Regions from separate parts of the Streptomyces sp. NPDC086766 genome, predicted to be linked through region 2. Evidence: predicted binding sites of a transcription regulator. Region 2 holds the regulator's gene; the other holds the start of a gene.

Region 1 (14,727 bases), on a different contig from region 2:
CGCCCGCCGTCAAACCGAGGATCCACGCCCGCCCCGGCTTCGAGGTGACGAACCAGGAGGAGTGGGACCTGCCCCCGGTCTTCACGACCGTCCCGACCAGGGAGCGCGTCGTCTTCCTCACCATCGACGACGGCGCGGAGAAGGACCCGAAGTTCCTGGAGATGATGCGGGAGCTGCACATCCCGTACACCGCCTTCCTCAGCAACTACCTGGTGAAGGACGACTACGGGTACTTCCGGACGGTGCAGGCCGACGGCAACACCCTCGACAACCACACCCTGCACCACCGCTACCTGCCGGGACTGTCCTACGAGGACCAGGTGCGCGAGATCTGCGACATGCAGGACATCATGCGGCGCCAGTTCGGCAAGCGGCCGAAGGTCTTCCGCCCGCCCTACGGCAACTACAACCAGGACACCCTGGACGCCGCCAAGTCCTGCGGCATCGAGTACGCGCCGATCTGGAACGAGGAGGTCTTCGTCGACCGCTGGGAGTACCGCGAAAACGACCAGCGGATCCACCCCGGCGACATCGTCCTCACCCACTTCCGCGGGCCGGGGGAATGGAACGGCACGATGATCGACGACATGCGCCGGTTCCTGGACAAGGTCACGGCCGAGGGGTACGCGGTGGCCCGGCTGGAGGACTACCTGTGAGCCCGCGGCGCGTGGCCGCGGCCCTGCTCGCGGCCGCGCTGCTGACCGGCTGCGCGCCGTCGGTCGACCCCATCGAGCGGCTCGGCAGGAAGGCGGCCCAGCGGGTACGGCCCGCGGACCCGGCCGCCGAGCAGCCCTACCGTCGCTGGGGCCTGACGGCCCCGCTGCCCGCGCCCCCGCGCCCGTTCGCCCGGCCCCGGCTCACCGGCACCGCCGGCCCGGGATCGCCCCCGGTCGTGGACCACGTCCGGACCTCCGACAAGGTCGTCTTCCTCACCTACGACGACGGGGCGGAGCGTGATCCGCGGTTCGTCGACATGGTCCGTGAACTGCGGCTGCCGGTCAGCATGTTCCTCACGGACCGGGTCGTCGGACCGGAGTACGGGCACTTCGCCCACCTGATGTCGGTCGGCGCGGACCTCCAGAACCACACCCTCGACCACCCCTCGCTGCGCGGCCTGCCCTACGCGAGCCAGCGCGCCGAGATCTGCGGCCAGCGGGACAAGCTGCACGCCCGCTTCGGCGTCCGCGCCCGCCTCTTCCGGCCGCCGTACCGCGCCTTCGACCGCACGACCCTGCGCGCGGCGGCCGACTGCGGGGTCTCGGCGGTCGTCCTGTGGCGCGCCTCGATGTCGGACACCGACCTGCGCTTCACCCACGGCCACCACGGCCTGCGCCCCGGCGACATCCTCCTCGTCGCCTCGGACGACGACGACCTCGACGGCCCGACCCTGCGCGAACGCACGACACGCCTGCTGCGCCGGATCCAGGAACGGGGTCTGACGGTGGGGCGGCTGCAGGACTACCTGTGACGCAAGAGAGCCTGTCGGGGGCACCCCCTGCTCGAAGAGCTTGGGGGAGTTCGAGGACGAGGCCGTCCAGGCCGAGGCGGGGTTCCGGGGGCGGCGGCTCCCGGGGCCGGCCACACCAGCAGACGGTGGGCTGCACAACCCCACGCTCACAAGGAACCCTCGCGACGCGTCGCAGGCAATTGGCACTCCGCTTGACCGAGTGCTAACGACGGTCATAGTCTCAGGTCTGGCACTCCCCCCTGGAGAGTGCCAACACAGCGACGGGCAGGTCCGGCACCCGCGACGACGGATCGACCTGGTCGCCACCTCAGACAGTTAACCCCGTGAGATCTCCGAAGGGGGAGGTCGGATCGTGACGACCGCCAGCTCCAAGGTTGCCATCAAGCCGCTCGAGGACCGCATCGTGGTCCAGCCGCTGGACGCCGAGCAGACCACGGCCTCGGGCCTGGTCATTCCGGACACCGCCAAGGAGAAGCCCCAGGAGGGCGTCGTCCTGGCCGTGGGCCCGGGCCGCTTCGAGGACGGCAACCGCCTTCCGCTCGACGTCAGCGTCGGCGACGTCGTTCTCTACAGCAAGTACGGCGGCACCGAGGTGAAGTACAACGGCGAGGAGTACCTCGTCCTCTCGGCCCGCGACGTGCTCGCGATCATCGAGAAGTAATCACCTCAGCATTCCTGCTGTGAGCTGCGCCCCTGGCCCCCGCGACCGATAAGAAGCCGGGCGCCCGGGGCGCAGTTTCTTTTTCACCCAGATTTCCGAGAGGGCTCCCGCTGCCATGGCGAAGATCCTGAAGTTCGACGAGGACGCCCGTCGCGCCCTCGAGCGCGGCGTCAACAAGCTTGCCGACACGGTCAAGGTGACGATCGGCCCCAAGGGCCGCAACGTCGTCATCGACAAGAAGTTCGGCGCGCCCACCATCACCAACGACGGCGTCACCATCGCCCGCGAGGTCGAGGTCGAGGACCCGTACGAGAACCTCGGCGCCCAGCTGGTGAAGGAGGTGGCGACCAAGACCAACGACATCGCGGGCGACGGCACCACCACCGCCACCGTGCTCGCCCAGGCGCTGGTGCGCGAGGGCCTGAAGAACGTCGCCGCCGGTGCCTCCCCGGCCGCCCTGAAGAAGGGCATCGACGCCGCGGTCAAGGCCGTCTCCGACGACCTGCTGGCCACCGCCCGCCCGATCGACGAGAAGTCCGACATCGCCGCGGTCGCCGCGCTGTCCGCGCAGGACCAGCAGGTCGGCGAGCTCATCGCCGAGGCCATGGACAAGGTCGGCAAGGACGGCGTCATCACCGTCGAGGAGTCCAACACCTTCGGTCTGGAGCTGGACTTCACCGAGGGCATGGCCTTCGACAAGGGCTACCTCTCGCCGTACTTCGTGACCGACCAGGAGCGTATGGAGGCCGTCCTCGACGACCCGTACATCCTGATCCACCAGGGCAAGATCTCCGCGATCGCGGACATGCTCCCGCTCCTCGAGAAGATCATCCAGGCCAACGCCTCGAAGCCGCTGCTGATCATCGCCGAGGACGTCGACGGCGAGGCCCTGTCGACCCTGGTCGTCAACAAGATCCGCGGCACGTTCAACGCCGTGGCCGTCAAGGCTCCGGGCTTCGGCGACCGCCGCAAGGCGATGCTGCAGGACATGGCCGTCCTCACGGGCGCCACCGTCATCTCCGAGGAGGTCGGCCTCAAGCTCGACCAGGCCGGTCTGGACATCCTCGGCTCCGCCCGCCGCATCACCGTCACCAAGGACGACACCACGATCGTCGACGGCGCCGGCAAGAAGGAGGACGTCGAGGGCCGCGTCGCGCAGATCAAGGCCGAGATCGAGTCCACTGACTCCGACTGGGACCGCGAGAAGCTCCAGGAGCGCCTCGCGAAGCTGGCCGGCGGCGTGTGCGTGATCAAGGTCGGCGCCGCCACCGAGGTGGAGCTGAAGGAGAAGAAGCACCGTCTGGAGGACGCCATCTCCGCGACCCGCGCCGCGGTCGAGGAGGGCATCGTCTCCGGTGGTGGCTCCGCCCTGGTCCACGCCGTCAAGGTCCTCGAGGGCAACCTTGGCAAGACCGGCGACGAGGCCACCGGTGTCGCCGTCGTCCGCCGCGCCGCCGTCGAGCCGCTGCGCTGGATCGCGGAGAACGCGGGCCTGGAGGGCTACGTCATCGTCTCCAAGGTCGCCGAGCTGGACAAGGGCAACGGCTACAACGCCGCCACCGGCGAGTACGGCGACCTGGTCAAGGCCGGCGTCATCGACCCGGTGAAGGTCACCCGCTCCGCCCTGGAGAACGCCGCCTCCATCGCCTCCCTCCTCCTCACGACCGAGACCCTGGTCGTCGAGAAGAAGGAAGAGGAAGAGCCGGCCGCCGCGGGCCACGGCCACGGCCACGCCCACTGACGCAGCCCGGCGAGCCGTACTGAGCTACGGCGCCGAGCCCACCGTAGGCCCGGTCCCCCTGGCGGGGGGCCGGGCCTACGCGCGTCCCACGACGTCATTCGAAGCACGCCCCGGCCGCCCCCGGGCACCGGGAACCGCGCCTCAGTGCAGGAGGCCGTGGGTGACGGCGTTCGCGGCCGGCTCGGCGACGACCGGCTCCACGGCGTCGTGGACCGGCGTGCCGTAGGCCCTTCCCAGGCGTCCATGGGCGCGTAGGACTTGTCGGGGTGCCCGGCCGGCGGCCGGGAGTCCGGCACTGGCCGCCGTCGGCGAATCCGACCCGGGACGGCGCGGCTTCGGTCTCTGCGGCACCGCCGCCTCTGGTGAAGCGGCGGGCCACTCGTATTACTTCTGCTTCGGCCAAGACCGTTTGAAAAACGATGCCCTAATTTCGACTGTCCCGGACTGTGCGCTTGTTCACTTTGTCGATCAGCAGTGCGTAGCCGCCGGCCAGAATGAGTGTCGCCACGTATTGAGCCCAATCGGTCCCGGCGAGCAGCTTGTTCACTCCGATGAGTACGGCAATCCAGACGAGCGTGACAAGGATCTTGGCCGTCATGTGGTGCGCTCCCGATTCTTTACGTGAAGGACGACAGGCAGGCCGAGGCCCCTGCGACGACGACCTTGGAGGCGATGTCCTTGGCCAGGTCCTTGCTGATGTACCTGCCGACGACGAACGCGGCAGCCCCGCCGATACCGGCCTTGACAAGGCAGTTCTGGACCGCCTTGGTCATCTTGTTGTTGTGCAGGAGCGAGGCGCACGCGTACTTGTCGTGGTAGACGGTGCACATCGACCGCAGGTCTTCCCTCGGGTCCACCCCGACGACCGGCGCGGAAGCCTTGGCGACGCGCTGCGCCTGCGGAGCGGCCCACGCGGTCCCCGCGCCCATCATGAGGGCGCCGCTGAGAAGGGTGACGGACAGCGTGCTCGATATCACGCGCTTCATGTTGAAAAGATCCCCGATTCATCTGGCTTGGATAAGCGGACTCTGGTCAGGAGCCTCGCCTTCCGGTCACGCGGAACGCTACAAGCAAGATCACTCGGGGAAGAAGGGAGTTGAGGAAGATCTGAGTCTCTTTGCAGGTGGTTCTGCAATTCAACTGAATTGACCTTCGCCGACGCGTCCCGTGGAGCGCCGTCCGAAGTGCAGCCGCGCTGCCGGAGGTGGAAGGCCCGGGTGCCACGGCGTCGAGCAGCGTGGGCTGAGGCGTTCGTCGCCGACGGGCGGAAGAGGCGTGGTTGTACGTGCAGGGGCCCCTTCGGGCGGTGCCTAGACCTCCAGCGATTCCAGCGCCCCCAACTGCGCCATCAGCCCCAGTTGGTCGTGCTGCCACCAGGTCGCGGCGATCTTCCCGTCGGCACCGAAACGGAACAGCGTCATCCCGGTCATGGTGACCCGCTCGCCGGTGGAGGCGATGCCGAGGAACTCGCCCTTGTGCGTGGCGTTCCAGGTCCAGCGGGCGCAGACCCGGTCGCCCTGGGCGATCAGGTCCTCGATGGTGAAGGTGAAGTCGAAGGCGTCCCGCCACATCCGGTACTCGCGCCGGACGGCGTCCAGGCCGATGGTGTCCTGCGGGTTGACCGGGTCGTGGCTGTGGCAGTCCTCGTCCAGCAGGTCGTTGAGCGGCGGCAGTTCACCGGGGGCGGCGAGGGTCTCGAACAGGCGCCGCGCCGTCGTCGCGCACAACGGCTCGTCCCGGACCACGTCGAGGTCCGTGAACGTCGGTTCCCCGTCGCAGAGGGCGACCAGGTCCTGGAAGATCCGGCCGGTCTCGGGCAGTTCCGAGTTCCGCATCGCCTCCTCGTACGAGGGGAACTCCACGATCTCCACGATGTGCGACGTGTCGGAGCGGTCCCTGCCGACCAGGTCGTGCGTCGCCGTCCGCCTCCCCCGGGTCTGCTCGACCCAGGCGTCCATCAGCCGGTTCATCTCGTCGAACCGGCTCGTCCTGCACTCGATGAGCTGTACGAAGGTCATCGCGGCACCTCCGGCCCCCCTGGGTCCGGTACGTCAGGGCCCATTTTTCCACCGGAGCGCCGCCCTCACCTCCGTACCGGCGCCGCGGCCGGCACCGGTGGCGGAGGTGTCACTGAGGCCCGTACTTGCGGCCCGTCTTCGAGGAGATCCCGCCGAGCAGCGCGCGGGGCGTCACCTTCACCAGGCCCATGAGCGCCTTGTAGCGGGGGTCCGGAATCGACAGGGTCCGGCCGCGGGCGAGGTCCGCCAGCGCCGCCGCGACCAGTTTGTCCGCGTCCAGCCACATCCAGCCCGGGATGTTGTCCGTGCCCATCCCGGCCCGCTCGTGGAACTCGGTGCGGACGAACCCGGGGCACAGCGCCATCAGCCGTACGCCGCTGCCGGCCAGGTCCCGCGCCGCGCCCTGCGTGAACTGCACGACCCACGCCTTGGACGCGCCGTACGTGCCCCGGGGCACGAAGGCGGCCACGGAGGCCACGTTGACGACTCCGCCGCGGCCCCGCTCCCGCATCGCCTCCGTCGCCGCCGACGTCAGCCGCAGCACCGCCTCGATGTGCACCTTGAGCATCCGCAGCTCGTCGTCCATCGAGACGTCCAGGTAGCGGCCCTTGTTGCCGAAGCCCGCGTTGTTGACCAGCAGGTCGACGGGGTGCTTGCGGTCGCCCAGGCGCGCGGCGACCGCCTCGATGCCCGCGTCCGTCGCCAGGTCGGCCGTCAGCACCTCCGCCTCGATGCCGTGCCGGTCGTGCAGCTCGGTCGCCTGCTCCGTGAGCCGTTCGGTGTCCCGCGCCACCAGCACGAGGTTGTGCCCGTCGGCCGCCAGCCGCCGCGCGAACGCGGCACCGATGCCCGCGGTCGATCCCGTAATCAGAGCCGTTGTCATGGCGAAAGATTAGTGGTCCGGACCGTCCGGCTCCGATCTCTGCGCAGGCCGTCCCGATCGGTGACGGTCGGGTGCGGTGCGGACGGCGTCCTTCCGGCACATTTCCGGCACCCTGTCGGCGTCCCTCCGGCACCCTGTCGGCCTTCTCCCGACGCCCTGTCGGCGTCCCTCCGGCCTTCGTCAGGCCCTCGGACGGTCCTCCTTGTCCTGCCCTTGTCCGGCGTCCAGCCGGCGTCCAGCCGGGGTCCGGCCCGTGTCCTTACGGCGGTGACCAAGGACGACCGCACGCTGACGTCCGCTCAGCCGCCGTGGGCCGCCGCGTACTTCCGTGCCGCCGCGCGCGACTCCGGGTGCAGGGCCGTGCCCGCCGCGAGCAGCCGGGGCAGGAGTGCGCGGTCAATCGTGGCGGCCCGGAACTGCAGGGCCACGGTCACGTCGTGGTCCGGCCGGTGCACCACCTCGATCGCGTCGCCCGCCCTGATCTCACCGGCCTCGATCACCCGCAGATACGCCCCCGGCGCGCCCCTCAGCGTGAACCGCTTCACCCAGCCCTTCTCCGCCAGATGGCCCTGGAACGTCCGGCAGGGAATCCGCCCGCTGGTCACCTCCAGCACCACCGCGGGGCCGACCCGCCAGCGCTCGCCGATCAGCGCCCCCGATATGTCGAGGCCCGCCGTGGTGAGGTTCTCGCCGAACGCGCCGTCGGCCAGCGTCCGCCCCAGCTCGCGCTCCCAGGCGTCGAGGTCCTCGCGGGCCATCGCGTACACCGCCTGGTCGTCGCCGCCGTGGTGCCGCGTGTCGCACACCGCGTCCCCGGCCAGACCGCTCGCGCCGACGCCCTTCGGCCCGGGTGCCGCCACCCGCACCGCCCCGTCCGCCGGCCGCTTGTCGATGCCGGTCAGACCCTCCGGCTGGTCGGTGTAGGGCACGGCGCGCGGCCGGCCCAGATTCACTGACAGAAGCTTCATGCCCGCACGGTAGGGGAGCGGGAGCCAAAGCGTCGACGCATTATCGGAACGAGGACCCAAGCCTGGCTTATGCTCAACGGGTGATCGAGGCTCGTCATCTCCGAGTGCTGCGCGCCGTGGCCGCCACCGGCTCCTTCTCCGCGGCGGGACGCGAACTCGGCTGCACCCAGCCCGCCGTCAGCCAGCAGATGAAGGCCCTGGAGGCCTCCGTCGGCACCCCGCTGCTCGTGCGCAGCGGCCGTGAGATGCGCCTGACCCAGGCCGGCGAGGCGCTCGTCCGGCACGCCAACGGGATCCTCGCCGGGCTCACCGCCGCCGAGGAGGAGGTCGCCGCCATCGCGGGCCTGCGGGCCGGGCGCGTCCGGCTCGTCTCCTTCCCGAGCGGCAGTTCCACGCTCGTGCCGACCGCGCTCGCCGCGCTGCGTGCCGCGCACCCCGGCACCCGGGTCTCCCTGGAGGAGGCCGAACCGCCGAGGTCCGTGGAGCTGCTGCGCGAGGGCGACTGCGACGTGGCCCTCGCCTTCCGCTACGAAGGGGCCGCGGGCGCGGAGGAGTGGGAGGACCTGGTCGTACGGCCGCTGCTGACCGATCGCCTCGTGGCGCTGGTGCCGGAACGGCACCCGTTGGCCCACGCGGGGTCAGTGGCGATCGGGGAACTGGCGGGCGAGCCGTGGATCGCGGGCTGTCCGCGCTGCCGCGGCCAGTTGGTGGCGGCGTGCGAGAGCGCCGGTTTCACGCCCCGCATCGACTTCGCGACCGACGACTACCCGGCGGTGGTCGGCCTCGTGGGCGCCGGGCTGGGCGTCGCCGTCCTGCCCCAGCTGGCGATCGAGTCCGTACGGCCGCGGGGCGCGCGTACGGTGACCCTGGAGCCGGCGGTGCGGCGCGAGATCGTCGCGCTCACCCTTCCCGACCTGGCCCAGGTGCCGGCGGTGGCGGCCACGCTGGACGAGTTGGCCCGCGCGGCGTCCCGCCAGGGCCGGGACACGTAGCGGCGGCGGGCACGGGGCGGACGCGCCCGGGGTCGAAACACAAGGGCACGCGTGGGCGTGCCCTGCGGTGGCAGAAACGTTCCTTCAATTGTTCGAGGCGGGGTCCCCGCCGGTCGACGACGCCGTCACCAGCCGGTTCCGTGCCCGTCCCATGAGCTCTTCGCGCTCGTCCTCGGTCAGGCCGCCCCACACCCCGTACGGCTCGCGCACCGCCAACGCGTGCGCCGCGCACTCCGCACGGACCGGGCACCTCATGCAGACCTCCTTGGCCGAGTTCTCCCGAGCGCTCCGAGCCGCACCGCGCTCGCCTTCCGGATGGAAGAAGAGCGAGCTGTCGACCCCGCGGCAGGCCGCCAGCAGCTGCCAGTCCCACAGGTCCGCGTTCGGCCCGGGAAGGCGCGAGAAATCTGCCATTACGTGACCCCTTGTAGCCGTTCGTGGCGGATACGTACCAACGACCGTACATCTCCGATCTAAGGAGATGAAAATATGACTCATTGCGAATCTAGCTCCAGACACCATGAAACGGGAAGAAAAAGGGCTAAACGGGGCATTGCTTGTGATGAAAAGTTGAGGGCCTGGCGGGCATGTCTGCACTGTGTCCGCTTCCTCACGTAGAGTGCCGAAGATGGCACACAGCCCCGTAACTCTTTCGAGTGACCGTCGTTGAGAGTGCGGAGGCGGTTGAGAACACAAGCGCTCGGGCGGGCGTCCGAGACGGTCGACCGCACAGGTGACGATTTCGTACCAGCCTGGAGGCTCAAGGTGACGCGCATCAGCTGCGGAGGACGGCCATGACATCCGTCCTCGTCTGCGACGACTCCCCGCTTGCCCGAGAAGCGCTCCGCCGCGCGGTCGCCACCGTGCCCGGCGTCGAGCGCGTGACGACGGCGGCCAACGGCGAGGAAGTCCTCCGCCGCTGGGGCGCCGACCGCTCGGACCTCATTCTGATGGACGTGCGCATGCCCGGTCTGGGCGGCGTCGAGACGGTCCGGCGCCTGCTGTCCGCGGACCCCGGTGCGCGGATCATCATGCTCACGGTCGCCGAGGACCTCGACGGCGTGGCGCTCGCCGTCGCCGCCGGTGCCCGGGGGTATCTGCACAAGGACGCCTCGCGCGCCGAGCTGCGGGCCACGGTGACCCAGGCGCTGGCCGACCCCACCTGGCGGCTCGCCCCGCGCCGGCTGCGGTCCGCCGAGATGGGTGCCGCGCCCACGCTCACCGCGCGTGAGATCCAGGTCCTGGAGGGCATGAGCCACGGGCGGTCCAACGCGGAGATCGGCCGTGAGCTGTTCCTCTCCGAGGACACGGTCAAGACGCATGCCCGCCGCCTGTTCAAGAAGCTCGGCGCCTCGGACCGTGCGCACGCGGTGGCGCTCGGCTTCCGGTGGGGCCTGGTCCGCTAGGAGCCGCATGCGGCCAGGAGCCGCACATGCGGCGGCGCCCCCACGCGCGGCATCGAACAGCGAGCGTGGGGGAGCGTCGGCCCGTACGGCACCTCGGTTCCGGGACTACGGCTCCCGGGGGCCACGCGTTTCAGTGGCTCCGATTTCCTGGGTGTCCTGGGTGCCTTGGGCAACCTGTCCTCCGGTGGAGGCGGGCCTCCCCGGGCCTCCGGGCCCCGGACGCGCGCGTACGGCGGAAGCGGACCCCTGGATTCCGTGCCCTGCGGCGACACCGGGTAATCTCCGGCGGCGGCCGACGCGGGCGGTTGGAGATCGCCGAGAGGTCGATGTGCCCGGGCAGGAAGCGCCGTTCGCCGTGGTGCCGGAAAACGGTGTCGTCCGGGCCGCCCGCGCCGACGCCCTGCACCGGGCGAACGCCTGTGGCAAGGCGGCCCGCCGGGCGGGCGCTGCTCGTTTCGCCGCGGATGCCGCATCCTTGAGGTGTGGAGTTCCTCGGGGACAAGTCGGTCGAGCGGAAGGGGAGGGCGCAGGGGATGAGTTCCGGCGCACCTGCTCATAACGCTTCGGTGCACAACCACGGAGGCGGTGCCGCGGACGCTGCGCGGCCAAGGCACCATGGACCGATGCGTGACGACGAGGCGGCACTTGCCCAAGGGCAGATCGGTGCGCTCGTCCACCGCGCGGTCGACGGGGACGAGCAGGCCACGCACGATCTGCTCGCCCGCGTCCACCCGCTGGCGCTGCGCTACTGCCGCAGCCGTCTGACGCGGCTGCCGGGCGACGCGCGCCACTTCGTCGAGGACCTCGCGCAGGAGGTCTGTGTCGCCGTCCTGCTCGCCCTGCCGCGCTACCGGGACACCGGCCGCCCCTTCGAGGCGTTCGTCTTCGCCATCGCCTCCCACAAGGTCGCCGACCTGCAGCGCGCGGCGATGCGGCACCCCGGCTCGACGGCCGTCCCGTCCGACGAGATGCCCGAGCGGCCGGACGACTCGCTCGGCCCGGAGGAGCGCGCCCTGCTCAGCAGCGACGCCGAATGGGCCAAGAAGCTGCTGGCCAACCTGCCCGAGAACCAGCGCGAGCTGCTCCTGCTGCGCATCGCCGTGGGCTTGACGGCCGAGGAGACGGGTCAGATGTTGGGAATGTCACCGGGAGCGGTGCGCGTGGCCCAGCACCGGGCGCTGAGCAGGCTCCGGGCGCTGGCGGAGCAGTAGCGCCGTACGGTTGCCGCGCGGCAATCCCCTGCCCGGTAGCGGCCGATGGGGCGGCCGGTGAACGGGCGTCCACCCGGTTCCGTACGAACATACGAAGCCGTAGGCCTCCCCGGACCGTGGAATAAGCCAGCCGAGCTTCCCGCTAGCATGGACATCCGCACCGATCAAGGCCATTTGGGGAAGGTGTCATGACTGCCAACGTCGACGGAGTGCCCGGTAAATTCGCGACACTCGGGCTGACCTACGACGACGTGCTGCTGCTGCCGGGCGCATCCGAGGTGCTCCCCAACGCGGTCGACACCTCGTCCCGCATCTCCCGGAATGTCCGGGTCAACATCCCGCTGCTGTCGGCGGCGATGGACAAGGTGACCGAGTCCCGCATGGCGATCGCGATGGCCCGGCTGGGCGGCGTCGGCGTGCTGCACCGCAACCTCTCCGTCGAGGACCAGGTCAACCAGGTCGACCTCGTGAAGCGGTCCGAGTCCGGCATGGTCACCGACCCGATCACGGTGCACCCGGAAGCCACGCTCGCCGAGGCGGACGCCCTGTGCGCCAAGTTCCGCATCAGCGGCGTCCCGGTCACCGACCCGGCCGGCAAGCTGCTGGGCATCGTGACCAACCGCGACATGGCCTTCGAGTCCGACCGCAGCCGTCAGGTGCGCGAGATCATGACCCCGATGCCGCTGGTCACCGGCAAGGTCGGCATCTCCGGGCCCGAGGCCATGGAGCTGCTGCGCAAGCACAAGATCGAGAAGCTGCCGCTCGTCGACGACCAGGGCGTCCTCAAGGGCCTCATCACGGTCAAGGACTTCGTCAAGGCGGAGAAGTACCCGAACGCCGCCAAGGACGCCGAGGGCCGGCTGCTCGTCGGCGCCGCCGTGGGCGCGAGCCCCGAGGCGCTGGAGCGCGCCCAGGCGCTCGCCGAGGTCGGCGTGGACTTCCTGGTGGTCGACACCTCGCACGGCCACAACAGCAACGCCCTCAGCTGGATGTCGAAGATCAAGTCCAGCGTGGACATCGATGTGATCGGCGGCAACGTCGCCACCCGCGACGGCGCCCAGGCGCTCATCGACGCCGGTGTCGACGGCATCAAGGTGGGCGTCGGCCCCGGCTCCATCTGCACGACCCGTGTGGTCGCCGGCATCGGCGTCCCCCAGGTCACCGCCATCTACGAGGCCGCCCTCGCCGCCCGTCCGGCCGGTGTCCCGCTGATCGGCGACGGTGGTCTGCAGTACTCCGGCGACATCGGCAAGGCGCTCGCCGCCGGTGCGGACACGGTCATGCTGGGCAGCCTGCTGGCCGGCTGCGAGGAGTCGCCGGGCGAGCTGATGTTCATCAACGGCAAGCAGTTCAAGTCGTACCGCGGCATGGGCTCGCTGGGTGCCATGCAGTCCCGCGGCCAGGGCCGGTCGTACTCGAAGGACCGCTACTTCCAGGCCGATGTGACCGCCGACGAGAAGCTCGTGCCCGAGGGCATCGAGGGTCAGGTGCCCTACCGCGGTCCGCTCTCCAACGTGCTGCACCAGCTCGTCGGCGGCCTGCGCCAGACGATGGGCTACGTGGGCGCCGCCACCGTCGAGGAGATGGAGTCCAAGGGCCACTTCGTCCGGATCACCTCCGCGGGCCTCAAGGAGAGCCACCCGCACGACATCCAGATGACGGTCGAGGCGCCGAACTACAGCAACAAGGACTGACGCACGGGCGCGCGTGCGGCGCGTGAAGGCCGTTCAGGGGCGGCCCCGGGTCCTCCGGGGCCGCCCCCGTCGTGTCCGTCGGCGATACTGGAAGACGCTGAAACGCATCAGGGAAAGGCCACAGACGTGACTGAGATCGAGATCGGGCGCGGCAAGCGCGGCCGCCGGGCGTACGCCTTCGACGACATCGCCGTCGTCCCCAGCCGCCGTACGCGGGACCCGAAGGAGGTCTCGATCGCCTGGCAGATCGACGCCTACCGCTTCGAGCTGCCCTTCCTGGCCGCCCCCATGGACTCCGTCGTCTCCCCGGCCACCGCGATCCGCATCGGCGAGCTCGGCGGCCTCGGTGTGCTGAACCTCGAAGGCCTGTGGACGCGGCACGAGGACCCGCAGCCGCTGCTGGACGAGATCACCGCGCTGCCGGCCGAGCGGGCCACCCGGCGCCTCCAGGAGATCTACGCGGCTCCCATCAAGGAGGAGCTGATCGGCAGGCGCCTCAAGGAGGTGCGCGACGCGGGGGTGGTCACCGCGGCCGCGCTCTCCCCGCAGCGCACGGCGCAGTTCTCCAAGGCCGTGGTGGACGCCGGCGTGGACATCTTCGTCATCCGCGGCACCACGGTGTCGGCGGAGCACGTCTCCTCCTCGCACGAGCCGCTCAACCTGAAGCAGTTCATCTACGAGCTCGACGTCCCGGTGATCGTCGGCGGCTGCGCCACGTACACCGCGGCCCTGCACCTGATGCGCACCGGCGCGGCGGGCGTCCTGGTCGGCTTCGGCGGCGGCGCCGCGCACACCACGCGCAACGTGCTGGGCATCCAGGTCCCCATGGCCACGGCCGTGGCCGACGTGGCCGCCGCCCGCCGCGACTACATGGACGAGTCCGGCGGCCGGTACGTGCACGTGATCGCCGACGGCGGTGTCGGCTGGTCCGGCGACCTGCCGAAGGCGATCGCCTGCGGCGCCGACGCGGTGATGATGGGCTCCCCGCTGGCCCGTGCCACGGACGCGCCCGGCAAGGGCCACCACTGGGGCATGGAGGCCGTGAACGAGGAGCTGCCGCGCGGCCAGAAGGTCGGCCTCGGCACGGTCGGCACCATCGAGGAGGTCCTCACGGGCCCGTCCCACACCCCCGACGGCTCCATGAACTTCTTCGGCGCTCTGCGCCGTGCCATGGCCACCACCGGCTACAGCGAGCTCAAGGAGTTCCAGCGGGTGGAGGTCACGGTCGCGGACTCGCAGCACCGGCGGTAGCCCGACGGCGCTCCCGCCAGGGGCCCGGACACTCACGCGGGTGGGTGTCCGGGCCCCTTCGCGTGCGGCGGGGCTGCCCAGGTGGGGGCGCGCCCATGGGCCGTCACCGCAAGCCCACCCGCCGGGACCGCGTTCGGCTTCGGCTGGTGAAGCTGTCGGCCGGTCTCGCACCGGGGGAGTGGATCCCGCGGATTCACGGACGGTGAGCGGCCACCCCCCTACACAGTGGGGGCGGAGACCCGTGATCCGTCAGGAGCCTGCCGCAGTGGCCGCCGTGGTGGGCTCCGCCTGCTTCGCACGGTACCGGCGCACAGCACCGGGTGCCGGCAACCCCTGGAGCCCGCGGCAGCCCCGCGCCCCCCTTCACAACCGATGCGCCGCCCCCGTCGGCGCGGCTCCCCGGGTGTCCAGCAGGAGCTGGGCCTTCACCGACA
Region 2 (14,727 bases):
TCGTTCGAGGCGCGCCGGTCGCTGGGCACGACCTTCAGCTTGCCGTCGGTCCACAGCAGGACCCGCTTGCCGTCGCCGCTGACCTCGAAGTGGTCGGCGTCGGCGGCGAGGTGCTCCAGGCGCTGCTGGGCGAGGTCGTAACGCTCCAGCTCGGTCTTCGGATCGGGGTCGTCGGGGGTGGCGCGGGTGGCTCCGAGGACGCCGCGCACCGGGTGCCGCAGCCACAGCACGCCGTCCTTGGCGGCGCGCAGGGTGGAGTAGCGGGCGGCCTCGACGGGGAACGGCACGATCCGGTCGGCCAGGCCCTCCAGGTCGATGCGGGTGGCCGGGGTGCCCTCGCTCTCGGGCGTCTCGTCCTTGTCCGGGGCCTCGAAGGAGCGCCCGTGCCGCTGCGGCCCGAACGGGGACGGCGTGGTCGCCGCCAGGGTGATCAGATGCGGGCGGCAGCCCTCCACGAAGGCCAGGTCGAAGACGTGCTCGTCGTAGACCGGGTCGAAGGAGCGGCTGGAGAGGAAGGCCAGGTGCTTGCCGTCGAGGGTGAACGCGGGCGCGTAGTCCTGGAAGCGCAGCGGAGTCGCCTCGGTGACCGACAGGTCGGTGGTGTTGGCGAGCCGCAGCTGGCAGAGCGGCCGGGGGCCGGGGTGCGACCAGGCGAGCCAGCCGGAGTCGGGCGAGAAGGCGAGGTCGCCGACGTCGCCGTCCTCGCTGCGGTCGACCTCGCGCACCTCCCCCGTCTCCCGTTCGACGAGCAGCAGCCGCCCGTCGTGCGAGGCGACGGCGGCACGGCTGCCGTCGGGGGCCATGGCGAGCTCCATGACGCGGCCGAGCTGCCCGGCGGCGAGCCGGCGCGGGGTCGCGCCGACGGCGACGCCGGTGGCGGGCGCGAACTCCAGGGCGTCCTCGCCCTCGGCGTCCGTCACCCACACCACCCACTCCTCGCCGTCCGCGCGGAAGGTGCGCGGCAGCCTGGCCCGCACCCCGGGCCGCGCGGCGAGCGCGCGGGCCGGGCCGGAGCGGTGGGTGACCCAGTGGACGGCGCCGCGCACGGCCACCGCGCTGCCGCGCGCGGTGTGGTCGGGCGAGGCGTGGTCGAACCAGCGGGCGGCGCTCACCGGGTGCGGCTGGAGGTCGACGCGCGGGCCGCCGAGCCGGACGTCCAGGCGGCGCGGCTCGGCGCCGTCGAGGTCGTCCAGCAGCCACAGCTCACCGGCGCTGGCGTAGACGACGCGGCTGCCGTCGCCGGCCGCGTGCCGGGCGTAGAAACCGTCGAGGGGGGTGTGCCGGCGCAGGTCGGAGCCGTCGGCGAGGGAGGAGTACAGCGCTCCGGTGCCCTCGTGGTCGGACAGGAAGGCCAGGCGCTCGCCCACCCACACCGGGCACTCGATGTTGCCGTCGAGGTCCTCGTGCAGCCGTACGAACTCGCCGTCGCCGGCGGGGTCGATCCACAGCTTGCCCGCGGTGCCGCCGCGGTAGCGCTTCCACCAGGCCGCCTCGCGGCCCATCGGCGCGGACAGCAGCACGGTGTGCGGGCCGTGGGCGACGTCGCCGACGGGGCCGTAGGGCAGGGTGGTGGCCGGTCCCCCGTCGAGCGGGACGGCCCGTGCCCAGGTGCGGCGCAGGCTCGCCTGGCCCTGGGTGCTGATCGCGAGGACCTCGCCGTCCGGGGTCCAGCCGCACACCTGGGTCCGCCGGCTGCCCCAGTGCGTCAGGCGCCGGGCGGGGCCGCCGTCGACGGGGGCGGCGTGCACCTCGGGGGCCCCGTCGCGGGTGGAGGTCCAGGCGACGGTGGCGCCGTCGGGCGAGATGCGCGGGTGGGTCACCGGCACGTTGTCGGCGCTGACCCGCCAGGCGCGGCCGCCGTCGAGGGGCGCGAGCCACACGTCGTCCTCGGCGGTGAAGGCGACCAACCCGCCGTGCAGGTGCGGGAACCGGAGATACGCCGACGCGGCGGAGGCGGCCGGCGGAGCGGACGACGCAGACGACGACGCCTTTGCTGACGATGTGGGCTGAGTCACCCGATCACCCTACGCAGCCACGGCATCCGTGGACAGGGGTTTCGATCACTTCCCCCGCACGTCGGCTCCGCGCGGGGCGGACCGACGCGGGAAGGGTGCGGCCTCACTTGCCCTCGACGGGCCAGCAGGTGGGGTCGCCCTTGCACCACAGGGTCCTGGTGACGGTCACCGTGACCGTCGGCCCGGGACCGTCGCGGGTGGGGCGGTGGGTGACGGGCGGGGCGTACGTCGGGCCGGGGGCGGCGTCGCAGTCGCCGAGCCCGTCCACGTGGAACCACACCTTGCCGCCCACCTTCGCGGTCAGGTTCCCGCGCACGCAGGCGCCGTCGACGGCGCGGGTCACCTTGCCGGTGACGGTGATCCTCCGGCCGTCCTTCGTCCGCCCTTGGCAGTCGACGGTGGCGACGGTGGTCACGGACGCCGAGGGCGCCCGCGTCCCCGGGGTCCGCGCCTTGTCCCCGCCCTCGTAGCCGGCCGTGCAGGTCAGCCAGCGCACGGCGGCGTGCCGCCGGTTCAGTTCCGCGGTCGCGGTCTTGTCGGTCGTGTACGCCACCGCGGCGGAGTTCAGCCCGCCGGGGTCGCACGCGACGGCCCCGCCCACGGCGACCGCCGCGAGCCCCGCCACGGCCATCACCCGCCGCCCGCGCGGCCGTTGCCCGATACGCCTCGGTACCCCCATGCACGGCAGCCTGCCACCGGCCCGCCCCGCGCGGTAGAGCGCATACGGCCACACGCGCGCCGCCCGCCCCCTCGGGTGCGTGGCCCCACCTCGCTGCACGGCCGGCCCGCGCGGCACCGTGCCGGACCCGCGCGGTCAGCCGCGCAGCAGCAGCCACTCCTGGAGTTCGACGAGGTTGCCCTCGGGGTCCTTGAGGTGGGCCACGCGCATCCGGTCGGTCAGCGGGGCCGGGCCGTGCAGCACGGTCCCGCCGCGGGCGGTGATCCGGGCGCAGGTCGCGTCGAGGTCGTCCACGCGCAGCACCACCAGGGAGCGGTGCCCGTTGGCCTCCTCGCCCAGTTCGCCCAGCATCCCGGCCATCATCGCCCGGTCCTGGAGGGCGATGCCCGCGGACCCGGTGGCCGGACTGAACTTCTCGTACGGCCCCTCCATCGCCCCCGACTGCGGCTTCAGGCCGAGCACGTCGGCGTAGAAGCGGTAGCAGGCGGCGAAGTCGCCGACGAGCAGCCGGACCTGTGCCAGTTCCACGGGATCCCCCTCCGGGTCAGGACCACCGGCCGGTGCGGCCCAGGAGCAGGGCGGCCGCCGCCGTACCGGCGGTCGAGGTGCGCAACACGCTACGCCCGAGCCGGTACGGCCTCGCGCCCGCCCGGGCGAACAGCTCCAGCTCCTCCGGGGACACGCCCCCCTCGGGCCCGACGACGAGGACGATCTCACCGGCGGTGGGGAGGGCGGTGGTGGCCAGCGGCTCCTCGCCGCTCTCGTGCAGCACGGCGGCGAAGTCGGCGCCGGCGAGCAGGGTGGCGACCTGTTGGGCCGTCGCCGCGTCCGCGACCTCGGGGAAGCGCACCCGGCGGGACTGCTTGCCGGCCTCGCGGGCGGTGGACCGCCACTTGCCGAGCGCCTTCAGCCCACGGTCGCCCTTCCACTGCGTGATGCAGCGGGAGGCGGCCCACGGCACGATCGCGTCGACGCCGACCTCGGTCATGGTCTCCACGGCCAGCTCGCCCCGGTCGCCCTTCGGGAGCGCCTGGACGACGGTGATCCGGGGGGACGGGGCGGGTTCCTCGGTCACGGACTCCAGGTCCGTGACCACCAGCCGGTCCTTGCCCTCGGCGGCCTTCACCACGCCCTCGGCCCAGCGCCCGCGCCCGTCGGTGAGGATGACGTCCTCCCCGGGGCGCAGCCGCTTGACGGAGACCGCGTGCCGCCCTTCGGGGCCGTCGAGCACGAACTCCGGCCCGATCCGGTCGAGTTGGTCGACGACGAACACCGGCGCGGTCATCGCACCTCACCTCCGCTCGTGGGGAAGCCCGACAACGCCGCCCGGGCGGCGTCCAGTTCGGCCGCCAGCACCTCCACCAGCCGCCCGGCGGGCAGACCGCGGGCCATGCGGTGGCCCTGCCCGGCCCACAGCGCCATGCCCTGCGCGTCGCCCGCCTTCGCGGCCGCCTTGCGCAGCGGCGCGGTGAGGTGGTGGAGGTCGGGGTAGGCGGCGGGCGCGTAGGGGCCGTGCTCCCGCAGGAAGCGGTTGACCAGGCCGCGCGCCGGGCGTCCGGAGAAGGCGCGGGTCAGCTCCGTGCGGGGGAAGACGGGGTCGGTCAGCGCCGCCTTGTGGAGGGCGTGCGCGCCGGACTCGGAGGTGGCGAGGAACGCCGTGCCCAGCTGGGCGGCGCTCGCGCCCGCCGCGAGGACGGCGGCGATCTGGCTGCCGCGCATGATGCCGCCCGCGGCGACGACCGGGATGTCCACCGTCTCGCGGACCTGTGCGACGAGCGCGAGCACTCCGGTGCCGGGGCAGCCGTTCTCGGGCAGGTCGCGGTGGCTGCCCTGGTGGCCGCCGGCCTCCACACCCTGCGCGATCACCACGTCCGCGCCCGCCTGCCGCACGGCGAGCGCCTCCTCGGCGGTGGTCGCCGTGACGAGGACGAAGGTGCCCGCGCGGTGCAGCGCGTCCACCACCTCGGGGGCGGGGACGCCGAAGTGGAAGGAGACCACCGGCACGGGGTTGTCCAGGAGCACGGCGAGCTTGGTGTCGTAGCCGTCGTCGCGTCCGCTCTCCGGGTCGCCGAGTTCGGTCTCGTACCAGGTGGCCTCGCCGGCCAGCTGGTGGGCGTAGAGGTCGACGGCGCCGGACTCGGCGTGCTCCGGCTGCGGCACGAACAGGTTCACGCCGAAGGGGCGGTCGGTCAGTCCGCGCAGCTGCTTGATCTCCTGGTACATCCCGTCGGCGGTCTTGTAGCCCGCGGCGAGGAACCCGAGCCCGCCGGCGTCGGACACGGCGGCGGCGAGCCGCGGTACGGAGACTCCGCCCGCCATGGGGGCCTGCACGATCGGATACGGGAAGAGATCGGTCAGTGCGGTGGACATGCCCGCATGGTGTCACGTCCCGCCCACCGCACCGCATCCGGCCGCCCTCCCGGCGGTCCGGGCGGACGGCCGGGAGGGCGGCCGGAGAGGCCGGAACAGAGCCGGAAACGGTGCCGGCTCAGCGCCCCGTGGACGGAGTCGCCTCAGCGCCCGTTGAACGCGTCCTTCAGCCGGGAGAACAGGCCCTGCTGCCCCGGCTGGAACTGGCCCTGGGGCCGTTCCTCGCCGCGCAGCTTGGCGAGTTCGCGCAGCAGGTGCTCCTGCTCGGGGTCGAGCTTGGTCGGGGTCTGCACCTCGACGTGCACCACGAGGTCGCCCCGGCCGCCGCCGCGCAGGTGCGTGACGCCCCGGCCGTGCAGCGGGATCGACTGGCCGGACTGGGTGCCCGGGCGGATGTCGACCTCCTCCATGCCGTCCAGGGTCTCCAGCGGCACCTTGGTGCCGAGGGCCGCCGCGGTCATCGGGATGGTGACCGTGCAGTGCAGGTCGTCGCCGCGCCGCTGGAAGGTCTGGTGCGGCAACTCGTGGATCTCGACGTAGAGGTCGCCGGCGGGGCCGCCGCCGGGCCCGACCTCGCCCTCGCCCGCGAGCTGGATGCGGGTGCCGTTGTCGACACCGGCCGGGATCTTCACCGTCAGGGTGCGGCGCGACCGCACCCGGCCGTCGCCCGCGCACTCCGGGCACGGGGTGGGCACGACGGTGCCGAAGCCCTGGCACTGCGGGCACGGGCGCGAGGTCATGACCTGGCCCAGGAAGGACCGGGTGACCTGCGAGACCTCACCGCGGCCGCGGCACATGTCGCAGGTCTGGGCGGTGGTGCCCGGGGCCGCGCCCTCGCCGTTGCAGGTGTTGCAGACGACGGCCGTGTCGACCTGGATGTCCTTGGTGGTGCCGAAGGCCGCCTCGTCCAGCTCGATCTCCAGCCGGATCATGGCGTCCTGGCCCCGGCGGGTGCGCGAGCGCGGCCCGCGCTGCGACGCCGTGCCGAAGAACGCGTCCATGATGTCGGAGAAGTTCCCGAAGCCGCCCGCGCCGAAGCCGCCCGCACCGCCGCCGGCCTGCGAGAGCGGGTCGCCGCCGAGGTCGTAGACCTGCTTCTTCTGCGGGTCCGACAGCACCTCGTAGGCGGCGTTGATCTCCTTGAACCGCTCCTGGGTCTTCGGATCCGGGTTGACGTCCGGGTGCAGCTCGCGCGCGAGCCGCCGGAAGGCCTTCTTGATCTCTTCCTGCGACGCGTCGCGACGCACGCCGAGTACGGCGTAGTAGTCCGTGGCCACCTAGGACTCCGCCAGGATCTGTCCGACGTACCGTGCCACTGCGCGTACCGCTCCCATCGTTCCCGGGTAGTCCATGCGGGTCGGTCCGACCACGCCGAGCTTGGCGACTGCCTCGCCGCCCGAACCGTAGCCCACCGACACCACGGATGTGGAGTTGAGTCCCTCGTAGGCGTTCTCGTGACCGATGCGCACCGTCATGCCCGGATCCTTCGCCTCGCCCAGCAGCTTCAGGAGCACCACCTGCTCCTCCAGCGCCTCGAGGACGGGCCGGATGGTGAGCGGGAAGTCGTGCGGGAAGCGGGTCAGGTTGGCGGTGCCGCCGATGATCAGCCGCTCCTCGTTCTCCTCCACGAGGGTCTCCAGGAGGGTGGACAGCACCGTCGAGACCGTGCCCCGGTCCTCGACGTCGAAGGCGTCCGGCAGGTCCTCGACGAGCTGCGGCACGTCCGCGAAACGGCGGCCGGCGACCCGGCTGTTCAGCCGCGCGCGCAGGTCCGCCAGGGACGTCTCGCCGAAGGGGGCCGGGCAGTCGACCAGCCGCTGCTCGACCCGGCCGGTGTCCGTGATCAGCACGAGCATCAGACGCGCGGGCGCGAGCGACAGCAGTTCCACGTGCCGCACGGTCGAGCGGGTCAGCGAGGGGTACTGCACGACGGCGACCTGCCGGGTCAGCTGCGCGAGCAGCCGCACCGTGCGGGCGACCACGTCGTCGAGGTCGACGGCGCCGTCGAGGAAGTTCTGGATCGCCCGGCGCTCCGGCGCGGTCATCGGCTTGACCCCGGCCAGCTTGTCGACGAAGAGGCGGTACCCCTTGTCGGTGGGGATGCGTCCGGCGCTGGTGTGCGGCTGGGCGATGTAGCCCTCGTCCTCCAGGGCCGCCATGTCGTTGCGGACCGTGGCGGGCGAGACACCGAGGTTGTGCCGCTCGGTCAGGGCCTTGGAGCCCACCGGCTCCTCGGTGCCCACGTAGTCCTGGACGATGGCGCGCAGCACCTGAAGCCTTCGTTCGCTGAGCATCGCGCACACCTCCAGAAGTCGTCCCGCGGCTCCTTGCCTGGCACTCGGCGCATACGAGTGCCAGCTTTACCCGGCCCAGTGTACGGCCGTCGGGTACGCCCGCGGCAAGGCCGGTCCGGCTACGGCCTGCGAGGTCGTGCCGCGAGGGCCGCCGCGGCTGGGCCCCGGCGGCCCTCGCGGCTAGCGTCGCCGTATGACGGTGACTTGGGAAGAGCTGGGGTGGGAACGGCTGGCGGAGGGGGTCGGCCGCCGCCGCCTTCCGGTGTGGGACTGCACGGTGGGCCTGGTCCTCGGCGAGGACGGCGCGCTGATGGTCGACGCCGGGTCGAGCCTGGCGGAGGGGGTCCGGCTGCGCCGGGAGGCGGAGCGGCTGGCCGGCGGCCGTGTGCGGTTTCTCGCACTGACGCATCCGCACTTCGACCACGTCTTCGGCGCGGCCGTGTTCGCGGGCGCCCACGTCTTCGCCGCGGGCGGCTCCCGCGCGGTGTTCGAGGACGGGCGCGCGGAGCTGTGCGCGGACGCGGTGCGCAACGGGCTGGAGGGCGGGGCGGCCGAGGTGGCGGCGGACACCCTGGTCTCTCCCCGGGAGGGTGTGTGGGGAAAGGCCGTCGTCGAGCTGAAGGGCGGCCGGGAGGTGCTGCTGCACGACGTCGGCCCGGGGCACACCCGGCACGACCTCGCCGTCGTGGTGCCGGGCGACCCGGCGGTGGTCTTCTGCGGCGACCTGGTCGAGGAGTCCGGGGAGCCGCAGGCCGGTCCCGACGCCGTGCCCTCCCGGTGGCCCGCCGCCCTGGACCGGCTGCTGGAACTGGGGGGCGAGGACGCGCTGTACGTGCCCGGTCACGGCGGGGTGGTGGACGCGGCGTTCGTCCGGGCGCAGCGTGACGCCCTGGCCCGACGTTTCGGCGTGTCGCGCTGATCGCCCGCGGGGTTCTCCCTATCGTCATTCGAATGCGCCAGTACTCCGCCGACCTGACCCCGCCGTGGAAGAAGTCCCGGCCCGCGCCGGAGGTGCCGGCGGACCCGGGTCTGGTGGTGGAGGAGCCGGGGACGGGTTTCTGCGGGGCGGTGGTCGGCTGCGAGGCGGGCACGGTGACGCTGGAGGACCGCTTCGGCAAGCACCGGGTCTTCCCGCTCCAGCCGGGCGGCTTCCTGCTGGAGGGCCGCGCGGTGACGCTGGTGAAGCCGGCGTCGGGGCCGGTGCGGCCCACCCGTACGGCGTCCGGTTCGGTCGCCGTGCCCGGCGCCCGCGCGCGGGTGGCCCGCGCCGGGCGGATCTACGTCGAGGGGCGGCACGACGCCGAACTCGTCGAGAAGGTGTGGGGCGACGACCTGCGCGTCGAGGGCGTGGTCGTCGAGTACCTGGAGGGCGTGGACGACCTGCCGTCGATCGTGGCGGACTTCGCACCCGGCCCCGACGCCCGCCTGGGCGTCCTGGTGGACCACCTGGTGCCGGGCAGCAAGGAGTGGCGCATCGCCGAGTCGGTGACCGACGAGCACGCGCTGGTCGTGGGCCATCCGTACATCGACGTCTGGGAGGCCGTGAAGCCGTCCTCCGTGGGCATCGACGCCTGGCCCCGGGTCCCGCACGGGCAGGACTGGAAGACGGGCGTGTGCCGGGCTCTCGGCTGGCCGGAGAACACGGGCGCCGCCTGGCAGCGGATCCTCTCCCGGGTCCGCTCGTACCGGGACCTGGAGCCGGATCTGCTGGGGTGTGTCGAGCGTCTCATCGACCACGTGACCGTGCCCTGAGGCACGTGACCGTTCGCCGAGGCACGCGGAGCCCTCGCCGCGGCCGCCGGGGTCCGGCCCCTCAGTCCACCAGGTCGCGCACCACCGCGTCGGCCAGCAGCCGGCCCCGCAGGGTGAGCACCGCGCGTCCCGCCTCGTACGGCCCCGGCTCCAGCAGACCGCCGGACAGCGCGCGGCGGGAGGCCGCGCGTCCCGCCTCCCGCAGCAGGGACAGCGGTACGCCCTCGCGCAGCCGCAGCTCCAGCAGGATCCGCTCCACCCGGCGGTCCTCGTCCGCGAGGAGCTCGCGGCCGGCGCCCGGGGAGCGGCCCCCGGCGAGGGCGGCGGCGTAGGCGCCCGGGTGCTTGACGTTCCACCAGCGCACGCCGCCGACGTGGCTGTGCGCGCCGGGGCCCGCGCCCCACCAGTCGGCGCCCCGCCAGTACAGCTCGTTGTGCAGGCAGCGGGCCGCCTCGGAGGTGGCCCAGTTGGAGACCTCGTACCACGCGAAGCCCGCCGCGGAGAGCGTCTCCTCCGCGATCAGGTAGCGGTCGGCGTGCACGTCGTCGTCGGTCCCCGGGATCTCGCCGCGGCGGATCCGGCGGGCGAGCTGCGTGCCCTCCTCGACGATCAGGGCGTACGCCGAGACGTGGTCGGGGCCGGCGCCCAGGGCCGCGTCCAGGGAGGCCCGCCAGTCGTCGTCCGACTCTCCGGGGGTGCCGTAGATCAGGTCGAGGTTCACGTGCTCGAAGCCCGCCGCGCGGGCCTGGGCGACGCACTCCTCGGGGCGGCCCGGGGTGTGCGTGCGGTCGAGGACCTTCAGCACGTGCTGCCGGGCGCTCTGCATACCGAAGGAGATCCGGTTGAAGCCGCCCTCCCGCAGGGCCGCCAGATACGCCGGGTCGACCGACTCGGGGTTGGCCTCCGTCGTCACCTCGGCGTCGGGCGCGAGACCGAACTCGTCGCGGATCGCCCGCAGCATCCGCACCAGGTCGTCCGCGGCCAGCAGGGTGGGCGTGCCGCCGCCGACGAAGACCGTACGGACTTCGCGCGGATCGTCGCCGAGGACCTTGCGGGCCAGGCGGATCTCGTCGGTCAGCGTCCCGGCGTAGTTGTCCCGGGAGGCGAGCACGCCGCCGGTGCCGCGCAGCTCGGTGGCGGTGTAGGTGTTGAAGTCGCAGTAGCCGCAGCGGGTCGCGCAGTAGGGCACGTGCAGGTAGAACCCGAGGGGCCGGTCGGCGGCCCCGGCGAGCACCCGCGCGGGCAGCGCGCCGTCCTCGGGGACGGGCTCGCCGTCGGGAAGTGCGGAAGGCATGTCCTCCATTGTCCAGCACCGGCGCCGGGTCCCGGGCCGGGCGCCCACTCCGAGGCGCCGGCTCTACGGCTCTCGCTCCGCAGCGCTCGTAGACCAGGGCGCTGCGCACCCTCGGCCAGTCACGCCTGGGCGCCTGCCCGTGGTCGCTGACGCCAAGCTCCGACTCCGGGCGTTCGCTCCCCGCCGGGGCCCCGGCGGGCCGCCCACCCTCGGCCACTCACGCCCGGGCGCCCGCCTGCGGCCGCACACGCCAGGCCCCTGACCTCGGCCGCACAGCCCGGGCGCCCGCCCTCGGCCGCTCACTCCGCCTGGAGCACCATCAGCGCCAGGTCGTCCTCCGGGGGCCCGGCCCCGAAGTCGTGCACCAGCCGCCGGATGCGCTCGGCGACCAGCTCCGCGTCCAGCCCGGCGCACCCGGCGAGGGCCTTGGCGAGTCCGTCGCCGTCGTCGAACTGACGGGAGCCGGAGCGCCGCTCGGTCACCCCGTCGGTGACGCACAGCAGGGTGTCGCCGGGCGCCAGCTCGCAGGTCTCGCTGGTGTACGTCTCGTCCTCGACGACGCCGAGCAGGGTCTGCGGGCGGGCGACCGTACGGACGTCGCCCCGGCGCCCGAGGAGCAGCGGCAGCGGGTGCCCGGCGCAGGCGAGGGTGCAGCGGACACCGCCCTCGAAGGGGGCCAGCTCGCCGTAGAGGAGGGACAGGAAGCGGGTCTGCGGGCCGTCGCCGGGGGCGGGGGTGCGGCCGCCCGCGGCCACCAGGACCCGGGCGGCGGCGTCGGCGGCCTCGGTGGCGTCGTCGAGCAGGAGCTGGTTGAGGCGGTCCAGGACGTCGGGGACGCCGTAGCCCTCGCGGGCCAGCAGCCGCAACCAGGGCCGGGCCAGCCCGATGACCACGGCGGCCTCCGGGCCCTTGCCCTGGACGTCGCCGACGGCGAAGCACCAGCGGCCGTCCCCGGCCGGGAAGAGGTCGTAGAAGTCGCCGCTCGGACCGCCCTTGTCGCACGGCTCGTAGACCAGGGCGCTGCGCACCCCGGGGATCTGCGCGACCGCGCCGGGCAGCAGCCCGCGCTGCAGGACGGCGCTGATGGTGGCCTGGCGGGCGTACTGCCGGGCCGCGCCGACGGCGAGCGCGACCCGGCGACCGAGGTCCTCGACCAGCCCGGTGATCTCGTCGGGGAAGCGCAGCAGCCCGGCCCGCCCGATGACCAGCGTGCCGAGCGGGCGGCCGCCCGCGATCAGGCGGTAGGCGAGCGCCGACCCGTGGGTGCCGGCCGGGCCGAGGGCCTCCCCGGGCCAGGGGTAGGGGACCGGCCCGGACCGTAGGCCGTCGACCGCGCGCGGCGGGTCCTTCTCCAGGGCCCGGCGCAGTTCCTCCATGCGGTTCTCGCTGCCGTGCCAGACGCGGGCGAGCCGCGGCCCCGCCGCGCCGGTCCCGTCGCCCCAGCCGCCGCGGGCGGTCGCCTCGTCCTCCAGCCACACCGCGCACCAGTCGGCCAGGCGCGGCACGATCAGCTGCCCGGTGAGCGCGGCGACCAGGTTCTCGTCGAGCTGGCCGGCGAGCAGGTCGGAGGCCTCGGCGAGGAAGGACAGGGCGCCGCGCCCGAGCCACTCCCGGTCCCACTCGGCCCGCCGCGGCTCGGGCGCGAGGACCTGGGCCACGCCGAGGTGGCGCTGCCCGGCGTACTCCTCGCCCTCCCCGCCCTCGCCGTCCTCCTCGTCCGCGGCGCCGCGCTCGGCGGGCAGCCGCGCCCACACCGTCTTGGCCCCGGTCCGGTAGGTGATGCCCCACTCCTCGGAGAGCGCCGCGACCAGGCGCAGGCCGCGGCCGTGCTCCGGGGCCTGGTGCGCCGGGTCCGCGGAGGTGTCGCGGGGGGCGCGCGAGGGGTGGTGGTCGGACACCTCGACGACGAACGCGCCGCTGTCCGGCTCCAGTTCGCAGGCCAGCTCCACGTCGGTGCCCGCGTGCACGACGGCGTTGGTGACCAGCTCGCTGACGACCACCAGGGCGTCCTCGGTCAGCCGGCCGGCGACGGCGTGTCCGCGCTGCGCCCACTCGGCGAGCGCCGTACGCACCAGGGCGCGGGCGGAGCCGGGCGCGAGGGGGCCTCCGGGCAGGGTCGCCCACGCCTGCGCGCGCCCGCCCGCGGCCAGGTGCGTGAGCACCTCGGCGCCCGGGTGCGCGGGTGCCCCGGAGGCACGGGCGACGGTCTCCCGCTGCGTGGGAATGACCCCCATCGGCAACTCCCCGAGAAGTTCGGACGAATACGCCTCGGTCGATGCGGACAGAGTGACAGACTGACCGCACCCATAAGCGCCGAGTTACCGAACTGGGCCGGCATGAGTGAGAACAGTGCCACGCGCCTGCTCGAAGAGGGACGCATTCCGGCCGAAGTCCGAGCACCCGCGGCGCGCCGCCCGCTCACCACGACCACGACCGCGACCGAATGAGGCATCGTCAGCATGACCGCTGAGGGCACGGCCGACGACACGGCCGGCATCCTCCTCGTGGACGACATGGAGGACAACCTGACCGCCCTGGAGGCGGTCCTCAAACCCCTCGACCAGCCTCTGGTGCGGGCGCGTTCGGGCGAGGAGGCACTGGCGGCGCTGGCGCGGCGGCGGTTCGCCGTCGTCCTGCTGGATGTGCACATGCCGGGCATGGACGGCTTCGAGACGGCCGCGGGCATCAGGCGGCTGGACGGGGCCAAGGACGTCCCGGTCGTCTTCCTGACCGCCGCGGAGGACGACCCGGGCTTCGCCTTCCGCGGGTACGCCACGGGAGCCGCCGACTACCTGCGCAAGCCCTTCGACCCGTGGGTGCTGCGCGCCAAGGTCGCCGTCTTCCTCGACCTGTACCGCAAGAACCGGCAGCTGGAACGGATGCTGACGCAGGAGCAGGCGCACTGCGCCGCGGTGGCCGCCCGGCTGGCCGCGGTGGACGCGCTGCTGGCCGCCGACCCGCCGGACGTGCCGGAGGCACACCGGCAGGTCCGCGAACTCCACAGGCTGGTGGACTCGATCCGGCGGGAGCGGGGCCACTAGGTCCCGCGGGGGCGGTCCGGCGGGAGCGGGTCGCTAGGACCCGCGGGGGCGGTCCGGCGGGAGCGGGTCGCTAGGACCCGCGGGGGCGGGGCCACCGGCGCCCGCGGAGGCGGGGGCACCGGCGCCCGCGGGGGCGGGCCACCGGGGGATCCGCCCCCGCCGTACGGCGGCTCAGGCCTCGCGGGTGCCCGCGTACATCTCGTCGATCAGGTGCTTGTACTCGCGCTCCACGACCGGCCGCTTCAGCTTCAGGCTCGGCGTGATCTCGCCGTGCTCGACGTCGAGGTCGCGCGGCAGGAGGCGGAACTTCTTGATGGTCTGCCAGCGCTGCAGGCCCTCGTTGAGCTGCTTCACGTAGCCGTCGACCATCTCGACCGTGGCGGGCGCGGCGACGACCTCCGCGTACGACTTGCCCGCGAGGCCGTTCTCCTTCGCCCACTCCATCAGGGAGACCTCGTCGAGGGCGATGAGCGCGGTGCAGAAGTTCCGGTCGGCGCCGTGCACCAGGATGTTGGAGACGTAGGGGCACACCGCCTTGAACTGGCCCTCGACCTCGGCCGGCGCGATGTACTTGCCGCCGGAGGTCTTGATGAGGTCCTTCTTGCGGTCGGTGATGCGCAGGTAGCCGTCCGCGGACAGCTCGCCGATGTCCCCGGTGTGGAACCAGCCGTCCGTCTCCAGGACCTCGGAGGTCTTCTCGGGCAGCCGGTGGTAGCCCTGCATGATGCCGGGGCCGCGCAGCAGGATCTCGCCGTCGTCGGCGATGCGCACCTCCGTGCCGGGCAGCGGCTTGCCGACGGTGCCGGTGCGGTAGGCCTCGCCGGGGTTGACGAAGGAGGCCGCGGAGGACTCGGTCAGGCCGTAGCCCTCCAGGATGTGGATACCGGCGCCGGCGAAGAAGTAGCCGATCTCCGGCGCGAGGGCGGCGCTGCCCGACACACAGGCCCGCAGGTTGCCGCCGAAGGCCTCGCGGATCTTGGCGAAGACGAGCCGGTCGGCCACCTTGTGCTTGGAGGCCAGGCCGAAGGGCACGGCGTGGGTGCCGGTGCGCTGGAAGTTGTCCTGCGAGACCTTGGCGTACTCGCGGGCCACCTCGGACGCCCACTGGAAGATCTTGTACTTGGCCGCGCCGCCCGCGCGCGCCTTGGCGGCGACGCCGTTGTAGACCTTCTCGAAGATGCGCGGGACGGCCGCCATGTACGTCGGCTGCACCACCGGCAGGTTCTCGATGATCTTGTCCACGCGGCCGTCGACGGCGGTGACGTGCCCGACCTCGATCTGG

The links. Region 2 encodes HrcA, which represses chaperone genes, less so after heat shock. Its sites were predicted from a motif close to TTNGCACTCNGNNNNNCNGAGTGCNAA; they were not measured.
Region 1: the regulator HrcA is predicted to act here: its motif matches at 1,648-1,674, upstream of groES (co-chaperone GroES).

Annotation. Positions count from the first base shown of each region.
Region 1 covers NZ_JBIVBI010000002.1:21,884-36,610, forward strand. The annotation lists gene ACIPM1_RS03270 (polysaccharide deacetylase family protein) at 1-656, shown strand, start outside; gene ACIPM1_RS03275 (polysaccharide deacetylase family protein) at 653-1,468, shown strand; gene groES (co-chaperone GroES) at 1,821-2,129, shown strand; gene groL (chaperonin GroEL) at 2,245-3,870, shown strand; gene ACIPM1_RS03290 (hypothetical protein) at 4,295-4,468, opposite strand; gene ACIPM1_RS03295 (hypothetical protein) at 4,488-4,856, opposite strand; gene ACIPM1_RS03300 (ester cyclase) at 5,181-5,888, opposite strand; gene ACIPM1_RS03305 (SDR family NAD(P)-dependent oxidoreductase) at 5,998-6,771, opposite strand; gene ACIPM1_RS03310 (MOSC domain-containing protein) at 7,071-7,739, opposite strand; gene ACIPM1_RS03315 (LysR family transcriptional regulator) at 7,820-8,731, shown strand; gene ACIPM1_RS03320 (WhiB family transcriptional regulator) at 8,816-9,145, opposite strand; gene ACIPM1_RS03325 (response regulator transcription factor) at 9,526-10,137, shown strand; gene ACIPM1_RS03330 (sigma-70 family RNA polymerase sigma factor) at 10,761-11,348, shown strand; gene guaB (IMP dehydrogenase) at 11,537-13,042, shown strand; gene ACIPM1_RS03340 (GuaB3 family IMP dehydrogenase-related protein) at 13,169-14,293, shown strand; gene ACIPM1_RS03345 (nucleotide sugar dehydrogenase) at 14,657-14,727, opposite strand, start outside.
Region 2 covers NZ_JBIVBI010000001.1:85,827-100,553, reverse strand. The annotation lists gene ACIPM1_RS00430 (S41 family peptidase) at 1-1,907, opposite strand, end outside; gene ACIPM1_RS00425 (hypothetical protein) at 2,119-2,694, opposite strand; gene ACIPM1_RS00420 (VOC family protein) at 2,830-3,222, opposite strand; gene ACIPM1_RS00415 (16S rRNA (uracil(1498)-N(3))-methyltransferase) at 3,239-3,979, opposite strand; gene ACIPM1_RS00410 (nitronate monooxygenase) at 3,976-5,064, opposite strand; gene dnaJ (molecular chaperone DnaJ) at 5,208-6,341, opposite strand; gene hrcA (heat-inducible transcriptional repressor HrcA) at 6,342-7,358, opposite strand; gene ACIPM1_RS00395 (MBL fold metallo-hydrolase) at 7,552-8,277, shown strand; gene ACIPM1_RS00390 (DUF3097 domain-containing protein) at 8,310-9,110, shown strand; gene hemW (radical SAM family heme chaperone HemW) at 9,172-10,404, opposite strand; gene ACIPM1_RS00380 (SpoIIE family protein phosphatase) at 10,704-12,638, opposite strand; gene ACIPM1_RS00375 (two-component system response regulator) at 12,864-13,445, shown strand; gene ACIPM1_RS00370 (AMP-dependent synthetase/ligase) at 13,617-14,727, opposite strand, start outside.